Regions from separate parts of the Delftia sp. NA_296.1 genome, predicted to be linked through region 2. Evidence: predicted binding sites of a transcription regulator. Region 2 holds the regulator's gene; the other holds the start of a gene.
The links. Region 2 encodes FNR, which switches genes on or off when oxygen is low (the NO sensors DNR and NnrR bind a similar motif). Its sites were predicted from a motif close to TTGATNNNNATCAA; they were not measured.
Positions count from the first base shown of each region.

Region 1 (7,161 bases), on a different contig from region 2:
CGAAGTGCAGCAGGGTGTCGTTGACCGTCACCCCGCCGCTGATGGTGCGTGACAGCACGGCATCACGCACTTTCTCATCGCGGCCGAACCAGTACAGCGCCAGCGGCCTGGGCCCCGCATTGATGGCCGAGACCACGTCATCCAGCCTGTCGTAGCTGATCACGGGCAGGATGGGGCCGAAGATCTCCTCCTGCATGAGCTGCATCTGGCTGGTGGCATTGAAGACCAGGGCCGGCGCCATCTGGCGCTCCACGGCATCGCCCCAGGCCATGTCGGCGCTCTCCTGGCCGGCTCCGCCGTCCTCCATCCATTCGACATGCGCCCCCATGCCCTGGGCCTGGCGCAGCATCTGCCGCAGGCGCGCCAGGTGGCGCTTGGTGAGGATGGCCGCATAGTCCGGATTGCCGGCAAAGCGCGGGAACAGCCGCCGTGCCGCGGTGCGGAAGGCCTCGGCAAACTCCGCCTCCTGCCCGCGCGGCAGCAGCACGTAGTCGGGGGCGATGCAGGTCTGGCCCGCGTTGACGAGCTTGCCATGCGCGATCTTGAGCGCGGCCTCCTTCAGGTCGCAGTCGGTGGAGATGATGCAAGGCGACTTGCCACCGAGCTCCAGCGTCGTCGGCGTCAGGTGCGCCGCCGCCGCCTGCGCCACGCGACGGCCCACGGCAGTCGAGCCGGTGAACAGCAGATGGTCGAAGTGCAGGCCCGAGAACTGCGTGGCAATGCTCACATCGCCTTCGATGACGGCGAATTCCTCGGGCGCGAAAAACTGCCCCACCAGCGCCGCCAGCTGGGCCGAGGTGTGCGGCGTGAGTTCGCTGGGCTTGAGCATGACGCGGTTGCCCGCCGCCAGGGCCGTGATGGCCGGCCCCAGCGCCAGCTGCACCGGATAGTTCCACGGGGAAATCACCCCCACCACGCCCAGCGGCTGGCGCTCTATCCAGCCCCGGCCGGGCATGAGCATCAGCGGCGTTCGCACCCGCTGGCGCCCCGACCAGCGCGCCAGATGGCGCAGCGTGTGCTTGAGCAGGTTGCGCAGCACGAACAGCTCCACCATCTCGGTCAGCCGTGGCGAGCGCATGCCGAAGTCGGCCTGCACGGCGGCGGCCAGCACGGGGCCGTGTTCGTCCAGCAGCTTTTGCATGCGCAGCAGGCGTTCGCGGCGCACCAGCAGGGGCACGTCCACCTGCGCCCGGCTGGCCTGGTACTGAAGGTCGAAGACGCGGTGGAGATCCAGCTGGGTCATAGGCTCAATGGTAAGAAGACACTTGCATGCGCCGCATTCCAATGATGCGTCGCGGCACATGTTGGCATGCAGCGGCAGAAAAAAAAGGGAGCCTTGCACGGGCTCCCGAGGGTTTCAGACTATACGGGCCGCCACGCGCGGCCTGGGCACGAAGATGCGCAGGCCGCGTAAAGGCTGCAGCAAGACGCTTCAGGGCTCGCGCACTTCACGGGGTTGAACGTCGGTCACCTCGCCCGCACCCGGCAGTACGCCGGCACCGGCGCGGCGGCCACCGCCCTCGGCAGCGCCATAGGCGCGCTGCGGACGCTGTGCCATCCACTCGGAGCCGGAGCGGTACACGGTCTGCCAGCCCGCCCGCGGGCTCATGCGCATGGCCCAGGGCATCACCGGCTGGCCGGTGAGCCTGGCCCACAGCGCTCTCACGGCCCAGACCAGGGCCAGCAGCGCCGCGGCGGTCAGCAGGCTGACAAAGAAGACCAGGCCCACAAGCATCAGCAGGATGCGAACGGCCCAGCGGGTCAGGGTGGCGACAAAATCGTTCAAAGCAAAGCCTTTCTTGGCTGGCCCGGTGCGTCAGGCGTGGTCTGCCGCATCGAACCGGAATACGCCCGGCTCCAGTACCGGGTCCACATGTACCGCAATCGTGCTCTTGGGCGGGAAGCGCCCTTCGAGCAGCAGTTTCGACAGCGGATTCTCGATCCGCTGCTGTATCGCGCGCTTGAGCGGCCGGGCCCCGAAAACGGGATCGAAGCCCACCTTGGCCAGTTCGGCCAGTGCCTGGTCGGACACCTGCAGCGCAAGGTCCATTTTCTCCAAACGACGCTCCAGCAGCTTGAGCTGAATCCTTGCGATCGACTCGATATTCTTCGCGTCGAGCGCGTGGAAGACCACGGTTTCGTCGATGCGGTTGAGGAATTCGGGTCGGAAATGGTTCTTGAGTTCCCCCCAGACCGCATCTTTCACATCATCGTAATCCTCGCCGACCATGGCCTGGATCAGCAAAGAGCCTATGTTGCTCGTCATCACGATGACCGTGTTCTTGAAGTCCACGGTGCGGCCCTGGCCATCGGTCAGGCGACCATCGTCCAGCACCTGCAGCAGCACGTTGAAGACGTCGGGATGGGCCTTTTCGACCTCATCGAGCAGCAGCACGCTGTAGGGCTTGCGGCGCACGGCCTCGGTCAGGTAACCGCCTTCCTCGTAGCCCACGTAGCCCGGCGGCGCGCCAATCAGGCGGGCCACGGAATGCTTTTCCATGAACTCGCTCATGTCGATGCGCACCAGATGGTCTTCGCTGTCGAACAGAAAGCCGGCCAGCGCCTTGCACAGCTCGGTCTTGCCCACGCCCGTGGGGCCCAGGAACAGGAAGGAGCCGGTGGGCCGGTTGGGATCGGACAGGCCCGAGCGCGAGCGGCGAATGGCATTGGCCACGGCCGAGATGGCCTCGTCCTGGCCGACGACGCGGTCATGCAGCCGGTCTTCCATGCGCAGCAGCTTGTCCTTCTCGCCCTGCATCATCTTGGCCACGGGAATGCCGGTGGCACGGCTGACCACTTCGGCAATTTCCTCGGCGCCGACATGGGTGCGCAGCAGCCTGTGGGCGGGCGCGCCGCCCTGCCCCTGCTCGTTGGCCTGGGCTTCGTTGAGCTGCTTTTCCAGCGAGGGCAGCTTGCCGTACTGCAGCTCGGCCACCTTGTTGAAGTCGCCCTTGCGCTTGAGCTCCTCGATCTGGATGCGGATCTGGTCGATCTCCTTGCGGATCTGCTCTGAGCCCTGGGCGCTGGCCTTCTCGCTCTTCCAGACCTCTTCCAGGTCGGCGTACTCGCGCTCCAGGCTGCCGAGTTCTTCCTCGATCAGTTGCAGGCGCTTTTGCGAGGCCTCGTCCTTTTCCTTCTTCATGGCCTCGCGCTCGATCTTGAGCTGGATCATGCGGCGCTCGAGCTTGTCCATGACCTCGGGCTTGGAGTCGATCTCGATCTTGATCTTGGCCGCGGCCTCGTCGATCAGGTCGATGGCCTTGTCGGGCAGGAAGCGGTCGGTGATGTAGCGGTGGCTCAGCTCGGCCGCAGCCACGATGGCCGGGTCGGTGATGTCCACGCCGTGGTGGGCCTCGTAGCGCACCTGCAGTCCGCGCAGGATGGCGATGGTGTCCTCCACGGAAGGCTCCTCGACCAGCACCTTCTGGAAGCGCCGCTCCAGCGCCGCATCCTTTTCGATGTACTTGCGGTATTCATCGAGCGTGGTCGCGCCGATGCAGTGCAGCTCGCCGCGCGCCAGGGCCGGCTTGAGCATGTTGCCCGCGTCCATGGCACCGTCGGCCTTGCCGGCACCGACCATGGTGTGGATCTCGTCGATGAACAGGATGATGCGGCCCTCTTCCTGCGCCACTTCCTTGAGCACGGACTTCAAGCGTTCCTCGAAGTCGCCACGGTATTTAGCGCCGGCCAGCAGGCCCGCCATGTCCAGCGACAGCACGCGCTTGTTCTTGAGGCTTTCGGGCACCTCGCCGGCCACGATGCGCTGGGCCAGGCCCTCGACAATGGCGGTCTTGCCCACGCCGGGCTCGCCGATGAGCACAGGGTTGTTCTTGCTGCGGCGCTGCAGCACCTGGATGGAGCGGCGGATTTCGTCGTCACGCCCGATCACCGGATCGAGCTTGCCGATGCGCGCGCGCTCGGTCAGGTCCATGGTGTATTTCTTGAGGGCCTCGCGCTGGCCTTCGCCTTCGGCGCTGTCCATGGTCTGGCCGCCGCGCACGGCGTTGATGGCCGACTCCAGGCTGGAGCGCGTCACGCCGCTTTCCTTGAGCAGTTGGCCTGCGCGTGTGGAGGATCCGCTGCTGTCGGTCAGCGCCAGCAGGAACAGCTCGCTGGCAATGAACTGGTCGCCGCGCTTGAGGGCTTCCTTCTCGGTCGCCTGCAGCAGCCGACCCAGCTCGGAGCCGACCTGCACCTGGTCCTGGTGCTGCACGCGCGGCAGATCGGCCAGGGCCTTCTCGGCCGCGGCCTGCAACTGGCCCACGTTGGCGCCGGCGCGCTGCAAGAGCGAGCGCGGACCATCGTCCTGCCGCAGCAGCGCCACGAGCAGGTGCAGGGGTTCGATATTGGATTGGTCACCGCCCAGGGCCAGCGTTTGCGCGTCGGCCAGGGCTTCCTGGAACTTGGTTGTCAGTTTGTCGATTCGCATGGTGTTTCTTTTCGCTCCTGAAACAGGGTCATTGCGATTTATCTGATACCGGCAGGGCAAATTTCAAGCCATGCCCGGTCTGCAAGGACAGACGCTTGCGCCAGATCAAGGCCGGCGAGGCCGGCCATCCTTCTCAAGCATTGCGCTGAAAGATTGAGAACTGCGTAGGCGTAACGCCCAAATGCGCCCGGAAGCTGCGCACCAGGTGGCTGGCGCTGGAAAAGCCGCAATCCAGCGCCAGCTCGGCCAGCGGCGGCACGTTGCGCGCAGACAGGGCACGCCGTGCCCGGGCCAGGCGCTGCTGCAGCACCCATTCGTGCACCGTGCAGCCCATGCTCTGGCGGAACATGCGTGCGAAATGGAATTCGGAGAGGCAGGCCTGTCTCGCCAGTGCCGGCAGCGACACGGCCTTGGAGTCATGCAGATGCGCCTCGACATGGGCCAGCACCCTGCGCCGCATGGCCGCAGAAAGCCCGCCCAGCGGCCGCTGCAGCGCCTGCAGCTGGCGCGGCGTGGCGGACTGCAGCACCAGCCGATCCACCAGTTGCTGACCAATGGCATCGGCCGCCAGTTGCTGCTGCGGGTCCTGCCAGTCCAGCTGCATCAGCGCACGGGCACCGGCGTGGAAGGCCTGATCATCCCCGTAGATCTGCGCACGCAAGGTGCGCGAGCGGGGCTCGGCATCCAGCATGCGGACCACGCGCCCCGCCCAGGCCAGGTCGGACACATACAGGTGCAGGAACTGCACGGGCGATCGCACCAGCCAGTGCGATTCGTCCTCTGGCGTGAAGATGCAGATGCGCCCCGGCGCCCCCATGGCCTCGGGCCGCGCCTTGAGCTGCGAGCCCTCGCCCCCGGCCAGGTAGACCGACAGCGTGTGGTGACCGGGCTGGCAGTAGCGCACCTCGTCGTCCACATTGGCCCAGACGGCCAGCTCCACCCCCTCGCTCAGGCGCACGCGCCGCTGCAGCCGGGCCTTGGAGCGTGACAGCACCTGGCACAGGTGGCTGGAGGGCAGCTCGGGCAGCGGCGTGGGCGTCATGGCAACGATTGTGGTCCCGCAGCCATACCGACGCATGGCGCCAGGCCATCAAACCGCAGGAATCTGCCATGCCCGCCCAGCCTGCGGCGCCATCATCAACGGCCATGACTGCCACCCTCTATGCCCTGGTCGTGCTGATCTGGGGTTCGACCTGGATCGCCCTGAAGCTGCAGCTGGGCGCCGTGCCCGTGGAGCTGTCCATTGCCTACCGCTTTGCGCTGGCCGCCGTGCTGATGTTCGCCTGGCTGGCCTGGTCGCGGCAGCTGCGCGTGCCCCGCGGCCCGGCGCTGCCGCGCGTGCTGGCGCAGGGCCTGTGCCTGTTCAGCTTCAACTTCGTGTGCTTCATGCATGCCAGCGAGACGCTGGCCAGCGGCCTGGCCGCCGTGGTGTTCTCCAGCGCCAATCTCTGGAACGCGCTGCTGGCGCGCATCATCCACGGCCGCAGGCTGGCGCCCCATGTGCTGGCCGGCAGCCTCTTTGGCCTTGCAGGCCTGGTGGCGCTGTTCTGGCCCGAGCTGCGCGCAGGCCGGCATGCCAGCCTGCCTGGCCTGGCCTGGGCGGTGCTGGGCACGCTGTGCTTTTCCTGCGGGAACATGCTGTCTGCGTCGCTGCAGTCCATGGGCTGGCGGCCCGCACAGACCAATGCCTGGGGCATGCTGGCCGGCACGCTGCTGCTGACCGGCTATGCGCTGGTGGCAGGCCTGCCCTGGCGCTTCGATGCCAGCTGGACCTATGTGGGCTCCTGGCTGTACCTGGCCATTCCAGGCTCGGTGATTGCGTTCACGGCCTACCTGACCCTGGTGGGTCGGCTGGGCCCGGAGAAGGCGGCCTATGCGACGGTGCTGTTCCCCATTGTTGCGCTCAGCATCTCGGCCCTGTTCGAGGGCTATGTCTGGACGCCGCTGGCCGTGGGCGGGCTGCTGCTGGTGATGTTCGGAAACCTGCTGGTGTTCCGCCCGCCGCAATGGTTGCGGGGCGCTGCGCTCAAGGCCTGAAGGCCCGCCGCCTCACTGGCGCCAGCGCGCCAGCGCCTCTTCGTCGCTGACGCGCGCATCCACCCAGCGCGCGCCCTCGGGCGTCTGTTCCTTCTTCCAGAAAGGCGCCAGCGACTTGAGGTAGTCCATGATGTATTCGCAGGCCTGGAAGGCCATGCCCCGGTGCGATGCGGTGACGGCCACGAGCACGATCTGTTCCATGGGCTGCAGCGGGCCGATGCGGTGGATGACGCGCGCGCCATGGATGCCGAAGCGCTGGACCGCCTCGTCGATGATGGCCTCGATCGATTTCTCGGTCATGCCCGGGTAGTGCTCCAGCTCCATGCTGGCCACGGCGGCGCCCTCGTTGCGGTCACGCACCGTGCCGATGAAGCTGCAGACCGCGCCCACGCGCGCGTCGCCGCCGCGCAGGGCGGCGAGTTCGGCCGATACGTCGAAATCCTCGGTCTGGATGGATACACGGGCTGCTTGCATGCCCGCATTGTCGCAGGGCGGCGGCGCACCAGGGCGCACCAGGGACTGGCGAACGCGGTAGCATTGCCCTCCCCCGCCGCCGGCCTTTTGCTGCAGCGGGCCATGCATGGCCACACTCACGATCACCACCCCCGAATACACGCTCTACCCGTCGCCGCGCAACGAGCAGCGCGTGGTCTACGAGCATCAGCTGTTCGTGTCCCATCCCTACACCATCATCC
Region 1 is NZ_JBQZGF010000004.1:523,327-530,487, forward strand. It holds gene ACUTR7_RS13275 (coniferyl aldehyde dehydrogenase) at 1-1,303, opposite strand, end outside; gene ACUTR7_RS13280 (hypothetical protein) at 1,433-1,786, opposite strand; gene clpB (ATP-dependent chaperone ClpB) at 1,817-4,429, opposite strand; gene ACUTR7_RS13290 (AraC family transcriptional regulator) at 4,563-5,471, opposite strand; gene ACUTR7_RS13295 (DMT family transporter) at 5,576-6,466, shown strand; gene ACUTR7_RS13300 (molybdenum cofactor biosynthesis protein MoaE) at 6,479-6,940, opposite strand; gene ACUTR7_RS13305 (hypothetical protein) at 7,047-7,161, shown strand, end outside.
Region 1: clpB (ATP-dependent chaperone ClpB) is a predicted target of FNR. The motif match lies at 4,525-4,538, and genes of this name have one in related genera.

Region 2 (7,161 bases):
CCCCAGGTGCCAAGTCTGGCCTCAGCTGTTGCTCAACGGCACCAGAGGCTGGGCTTGTAGATCAGGTCCATCCACAGCGCCCATACGGCCACGCCCACCAGCATCAGGCCGGCCAGGCGCGTGCCCCATTCGGCGCGCAGGCCGTTCAGGCGCTGCCGGCCCAGCCGCCACAGCCAGGGGCCGGCCACCAGCCACAGCCCGCTGCCCACGCCAAAGGCCGCCATGGCCAGCGCGCCCTGCAACGGGCCGCCGCTGAGCGCGGCGACCAGCACGGCCGAATACAGCAGTCCGCAAGGCATGAGCGCCCAGGCATAGCCTGCCGCCAGCGTGCCGCCCGGCGCCGACACCCAGGGCTGCACGCGCCGCCAGGCAGCGCGGCCGGCAGACTCCAGCCAGGCGGGCTGGCGGGCCTGCACCATCATGGCCAGGCCCCAGGCCATCACGGCGACATGGGTCAGTGTCCAGAACGGCTGCAGCGCCGTGGTCTGGCTGGTGAGCCAGGACAGGCTCTCCATGGCCAGGGCCGAGGCAGCGCCCAGGCTGGCATAGCCGGCCAGACGGCCGCCGTGGAACAGCGCCGTGCGCAGCCACAGCCGGCTTTGCAATCCATGCACGGCCACCACCTGCGAGCCGCCGCCCTGCCCCGCCCCGCCCGTGACCACGCCGCAGGGCGCAGCGCACATGGCAAGGCAATGGGGCCCGCCGACGAGCCCCATGATCAAAGCGGTCCAGAGCAGCGACAACAGCATGGGGCCTAGATGATCCTCGAAAACCGCGCCCGGTTCTTGTCCGCCTGCAGATATCGGTCAAACAGCATGGCCACGCCGCGCACGAAGTACCAGCCCATGGGCGTGACCTGGAATCCCTCGTCGCTGATCTGCACCAGGCCCTTGACCTGCAGGTCCTCCAGGGCCGCCATCTCGGGCGCGAAGTACTCGCGAAAGCCCAGCAGCCAGGCCTGCTCCATGGGCTCGAACAGCACGGCGCCCTGGCACATGATGGCCATGATGACGGCGCGGCGCACCAGGTCGTCGCGCGACAGCGCCAGGCCCCGCACCACGGGCAGGTGGCTGGCGTCGATGGCGTCGTAGTACTCCTCCAGCGTCTTGGCGTTCTGGCTGTAGCTGGCGCCCACCTTGCCGATGGCCGACACGCCCAGCGCAATCAGGTCGCAGTCGGGCTGGGTGCTGTAGCCCTGGAAGTTGCGGTGCAGCCGGCCCTGGCGCTTGGCCACGGCCAGCGAGTCCTCCGGCAGGGCGAAGTGGTCCATGCCCACATAGACATAGCCACCGTCCATGAACGCGGCGATGGAACGCGACAGCATGGCCAGCTTGTCGGCCCCCTGGGGCAGATCCTCGGCCGCAATGCGCCGCTGCGGCTTGAAGCGCTCGGGCAGGTGGGCATAGGCATAGAGCGCGATGCGGTCGGGCCGCAGCGCGTTGACCTGGGCCAGCGTGCGCTCGAAGGATTCGGGCGTCTGCTTGGGCAGGCCGTAGATCAGGTCCACGTTGATGGAGGCAAAGCCCAGCTGCCGCGCGGCCGCCACCAGCTCGAACACCTGCTCTGCCGGCTGCACGCGGTGCACGGCGATCTGCACCTGCTCGTCGAAGTCCTGCACGCCGAAGCTCAGGCGGTTGAAGCCCAGCTCCTTGAGCACGGCCAGGCGCTCGACGCTGACGGTGCGCGGATCGACCTCGATGGAGTACTCGCCACCCGGCTCCAGCTTGAAATGCTCGCGCAACAGGCCCATCAGCGTGCGCAGCTCGTCGTCGGAGAAGAAGGTGGGCGTGCCGCCGCCCAGGTGCAGCTGGCTGACGGTCTGGCCCTTGCCGCAATGGGCCGTGTGCAAGGCCATCTCGCGCGCCAGGTAGTCCAGGTAGACGGCGGCGCGATCGTGGTGGCGCGTCACGATCTTGTTGCAGGCGCAGTAGTAGCAAAGCGACTCGCAAAAGGGCACGTGCACATACAGCGACAAAGGCATGGCACGCGCTGCGGTACTCGATTTGCGTTGTTGCAGCGCCAGGATATAGTCCTCTGCACCAAAGGCCTCGACAAAGCGGTCGGCGGTAGGGAACGAGGTGTATCGGGGCCCCGGTACGTCAAAGCGACGCAGCAGCTCTGGGGTGACAGCGGTCATGGGTTTTTTCCTCTAATACCTCGACTGTGCCGCAGCACATCGGTCATGTCCTTGACTCATATCAAGAGTTGTTTGAGGGACTGCTGCGACAATTTGATCCAACTCATCGCAATCCACGAGGTCACCGCCGGCACGCTGTGTGCCGCTGATGTTTATCACTCCATGAACCTTCAGACCATCAAAGCCTCCTGCTCCAACTGCAACCTGCGCGAACTGTGCATGCCCATGGGCCTGGATGCCGAGCAGATGCAGCGCATCGACGACATCGTGGCCACGCGCCGCAAGGTCAAGCGCGGAGGCCTGCTGTTTCGCAACGGCGAGACATTCACCTCGCTGTACGCCATCCGCACCGGCTTCTTCAAGACCTGCGTGGCCACCGAGGACGGACGCGACCAGGTCACAGGCTTTCAGATGGCCGGCGAGATCATCGGCCTGGACGGCATCGTCAACGACCACCACACCTGCGATGCCGTCGCGCTGGAAGACGCCGAAGTCTGCGTCATGCCCTTCGACAAGCTGGAAGACCTGTCGCGCGAGGTCACGGCCCTGCAAAACCATGTGCACAAGGTCATGAGCCGCGAGATCGTGCGCGAGCACGGCGTGATGCTGCTGCTGGGCAGCATGCGCGCCGAGGAGCGCCTGGCCGCCTTCGTGCTCAACCTGGTGCAGCGCCTGCATGCGCGGGGCTTTTCCAAGTCCGAACTGGTACTGCGCATGACGCGCGAGGAAATCGGCAGCTACCTGGGCCTGAAGCTGGAGACGGTGAGCCGCACCTTCTCCAAGTTCGCGGACGACAACATCATCGAGGTGCGCCAGCGCCATCTGCGCATCCTGGACACGGAGGCGCTCAAGCGCATCGTCAACAGCCAGCAGTGCCAGTGAGGCTGCAAGGGCAGTAAGCATTCATCCGCCAATGAACAAGGCCCGCTGTCGCGGGCCTTGTTCATTGCGGCGGGCTCTCGATCAGTCCCGCCCCAGCCCCTGCATGGCCAGGTCCGGGTCGGGCTCGGAGACCACGCCGTCATTGAGATCACGGGCCGAGCGGCCCAGCATGGTGGTCATCAGGCTGGAGAGCATGGTCACGCCCCAGAAGGCGAAGAAGGCCAGCGTGTAAATGCCCTGGCGCGACCAGCCCAGGTCGCCGAGCCAATGCAGCTCCAGCGGGTCCACAAAGGCAAAAACCAGCATCTCCATCACGGCGGCTGCCAGAAAGGCAGGCCAGGCAATCCACATCCAGCGTTGGGCCAACATCAGCGATCTCCTTGTGCTGTCGAGGGGTCGACTTCATTGTGCGCCGCGCCAACGCATGGCGCCAAGCCCCGCAGCGCCCTGCACGCCTGTAGGAAACCCTCACCCGTCGCGCATGCCGGAGATGCGATCCGCCATGCAAAAAGGCCGCGACTGCGGCCTCTTGCAGGGGTGCACGGCGATCAGCGGTCCGTGGGGTGATCGTGCGCGGGCGTGGCCGCATGGTTGCGGCCGGTGACGGCGGGCGCCATGCTCTTGGGCACTTCGCGCACGCCATCGGCACGCTCGTTGATCGTGATGCCGTTGCGGTAGTAGTCGGGATCGATCACGGGATCGGCGCCGTTGATGGCGATGATGGCCGTGATCACGGCAGCGACCACCACGGCCGCCGGGCCGGCCACCACCAGCCAGACATGGCCGAACTTCCACCAGGGCTTGCCGGCGTCGGGGTGCGAGGGAGCCTGCGCGGGCGCGGACACTGCGGGACTGGAAGACATGGGAAACCTCTTTCTTTCAGGCGGCAGGCGCGGACCGTGCCGCGCCTGCCAGGAACATCACCGGGGCACCAGGAAGACGGCCTTTTCGGACGCGCGTCCCGCGCCCGAATGCACGGCATCGATATCGAAGAATACGGTGTGCGAGCCCGGCTCGGCCGAACCGTAGGGAATCTGCAGGCGCGCCGCAATGCCGCGCGTCTCGGCCGGGCCGACCTCGACTTCCTGCTCGGACGCCAGCTCCAGCCCATCGAGGCCATGGGCGCTGATGCGGTAGCGCTGGGCCTGCTCGGTGGCATTCATGATCTGCAGGCGGTAGACATTCTCCAGCTTGCCGCCCGCCACGATGCGCGACAGCGAGGCGCGGTCGCGGATCACGTCCACCTTGACCGACTGGCGCAGCGCCAGGCTCACGATCATGGCCACGCTCAAGCCGATCAGCACGGCCGAGTAGATCAGCACGCGCGGACGGAAGATGCGGCGCAGCACCTGGGCACGCCGCCACAGGCCGGCCATGGCGTTCTGCGTGGTCAGGCGGATCAGGCCGCGCGGGTACTCCATCTTGTCCATGATGGAATTGCAGGCGTCTATGCACAGGCCGCAGCCAATGCATTCGTATTGCAGACCGTTGCGGATGTCGATGCCCACGGGGCAGACCTGCACGCACATCTTGCAGTCGATGCAGTCGCCCAGGCCCTGGGCCTTGTAGTCCACCTTCTTGGTGCGCGGTGCACGCGGCTCGCCCCGGCCCGTGTCGTAGCTGACGATCATGGTGTCCCGGTCGAACATGGCGCTCTGAAAGCGCGCATAGGGACACATGTACTTGCAGACCTGCTCGCGCATGTAGCCCGCGTTGCCATAGGTGGCAAAGCCGTAGAACAGCACCCAGAACATCTGCCAGCTGCCCTGCAGCGCCAGCAGCTCGCCGCCCAGCTCGCGGATGGGCACGAAGTAGCCCACGAAGGTGAAGCCGGTCCACAGCGCAATGGCGATCCACAGCAACTGCTTGAGCGACTTCTTCCAGGCCTTCTCGAAGGTCCAGCCGTTCTTGTCCAGCCGCATGCGCGCGCTGCGGTCGCCTTCGACCTTGCGCTCCACCCACATGAAGATCTCGGTGTAGACCGTCTGCGGGCACGAGAAGCCGCACCACAGGCGCCCGGCCACGGCCGTGAACAGGAACAATGCCAGCGCCGAGATGATCAGCAGGCCAGCCAGGTAGATGAAGTCCTGCGGGTACAGCACCAGCCCGAAGAGATAGAAGCGCCGCGTTCCGAGGTCGAACAGCACCATCTGGCGCTGGCCCCACTCCAGCCAGGGCAGGCCGTAGAAAACCAGTTGGGTGAGAAACACCAGGGCCCATCGCCAGCGTGCGAAGACACCGCTGATGGAGCGCGGGTAGACCTTCTTTTCCGACTCGAACATCGACACCAGCTCGCCCGGATCAGGCGTGGCCGGCGTGATCGGAATGACTTTGCGGGGAGGCTTCCCGGTGTCATCCCCGCTCTCGGGCTTCATGGTGGGTTCCTTTGTTTTTTTGAAATATCTGAAAACTCAAAACGCAAAAAGGCGGCGCCGCAGCGCCGCCCCTGTGCTTACTGACGGACTGCGCCGTCTTTGTGCGACATGCCCCAGACATAGGAAGCAAGCACCGCGATCTGCGCCTCGGTCAGCTTGTCCTTCTGGGCAGGCATCTCGTTGTGCTTGCCGTTGTTGATCATGGCCGTGATGGCGGCCTCGCCCCAGCCGTGCAGCCAGATGTCATCGGTCAGGTTGGGCGCGCCCAGAGCCTGGTTGCCCTTGCCGTCCATGCCGTGGCAGGCTGCGCAGGCCGTGAACTTGGACTTGCCCAGCGAGGCCTTGAGCGAGTCGTGCGGGCTGCCCGACAGGCTCAGCACATAGTGCGAGAGGTTGCGCACATCGTCGGGCGTGCCGACGGCAGCGGCCATGGGCGGCATGATGCCGATGCGGCCACCCGTGATGGTTTCCCTGATCTTCTCGGGCGTGCCGCCATGCAGCCAGTCGCCATCGGTCAGGTTGGGGAAGCTCTTGCCGCCGCGTGCATCCGAGCCGTGGCACTGTGCGCAGTTGTTCATGAACAGGCGCTCGCCGATGGCCATGGCCTGGGGATCCTTGGCCATGTCTTCGGTGCTCATGCTCGTGAACTTGGCGTACAGCGGCTCCAGGTCCGCGCGGGCCTTGGCCATCTCGTTTTCATAGGCGCCCAGCTGCGTCCAGCCCAGCTTGCCCGCGAACGAGCCCAGGCCCGGATAGGCCGCCAGGTAGGCGAAGCCGAACACCGAGGTGATGATGAACAGCCACATCCACCACTTGGGCATGGGGTTGTTCAGCTCGCGCAGGTCCTCGTCCCAGACGTGGCCCGTGGTGTTGTCGGCCGAGGGGACCACCTTCTTGCGTGCGGTGAGATACAGCAGCAGCAGGCAGCCGATGATGCCGCCCAGCGTGATCGCCGTGACATAGATCGACCAGAAGTTGTTTACGAAATCGCTCATGGGAAGTTCTCGTTCTGGTGGAGGGACTCAGTCTTGCTCGAACGGCAGCTGGGCGGCCTCGTCGAAACGGGCCTGGTTGCGGCGGGCGAACGCCCACCACCAGATGCCGATGAAGCAGGCCAGCGAGGCCAGCGTGGCCACGATGCGCATGGTGGTGATGTCCATGTCGCTCTCCTTTACTTGACCGAACGGCCCAGGACCTGCAGGTAGGCGATGACGGCGTCCATTTCCGTCTTGCCCTTGACCTGCTCGGCAGCGCCGCTGATTTCCTCGTCGCTGTAGGGCACGCCCACCTTGCGCAGCGCGCTCATGTGCTGGGCGACCACGGTGTCATCCACCTTGTTCTTTTCCAGCCAGGTGTAGGCAGGCATGTTGGACTCGGGCACCACGTCGCGCGGGTTGTTCAGGTGGATGCGATGCCATTCGTCGCTGTACTTGCCGCCCACGCGGTGCAGGTCGGGACCCGTGCGCTTGGAACCCCACTGGAAGGGGTGGTCATAGACGAACTCGCCAGCCACCGAGTAGTGGCCGTAGCGCATGGTCTCGGCGCGGAAGGGGCGGATCATCTGCGAGTGGCAGTTGTAGCAGCCCTCGCGCAGATAGACGTCGCGGCCCATCAGCTGCAGCGGCGTGTAGGGCTTGAGGCCCGCCACCGCTTCCGTGGTCGACTTCTGGAAGAACAGCGGAACGATTTCCACCATGCCGCCGACGGCGACCACCAGCAGGGTCAGCACGATCAGCAGGAAATTGTTGGTTTCCACCTTCTCGTGGG
Region 2 is NZ_JBQZGF010000003.1:179,140-186,300, reverse strand. It holds gene ACUTR7_RS08685 (sulfite exporter TauE/SafE family protein) at 33-749, opposite strand; gene hemN (oxygen-independent coproporphyrinogen III oxidase) at 755-2,137, opposite strand; gene fnr (fumarate/nitrate reduction transcriptional regulator Fnr) at 2,300-3,019, shown strand; gene ACUTR7_RS08670 (hypothetical protein) at 3,101-3,388, opposite strand; gene ACUTR7_RS08665 (FixH family protein) at 3,568-3,882, opposite strand; gene ccoG (cytochrome c oxidase accessory protein CcoG) at 3,940-5,394, opposite strand; gene ccoP (cytochrome-c oxidase, cbb3-type subunit III) at 5,472-6,389, opposite strand; gene ACUTR7_RS08650 (cbb3-type cytochrome oxidase subunit 3) at 6,417-6,554, opposite strand; gene ccoO (cytochrome-c oxidase, cbb3-type subunit II) at 6,566-7,161, opposite strand, start outside.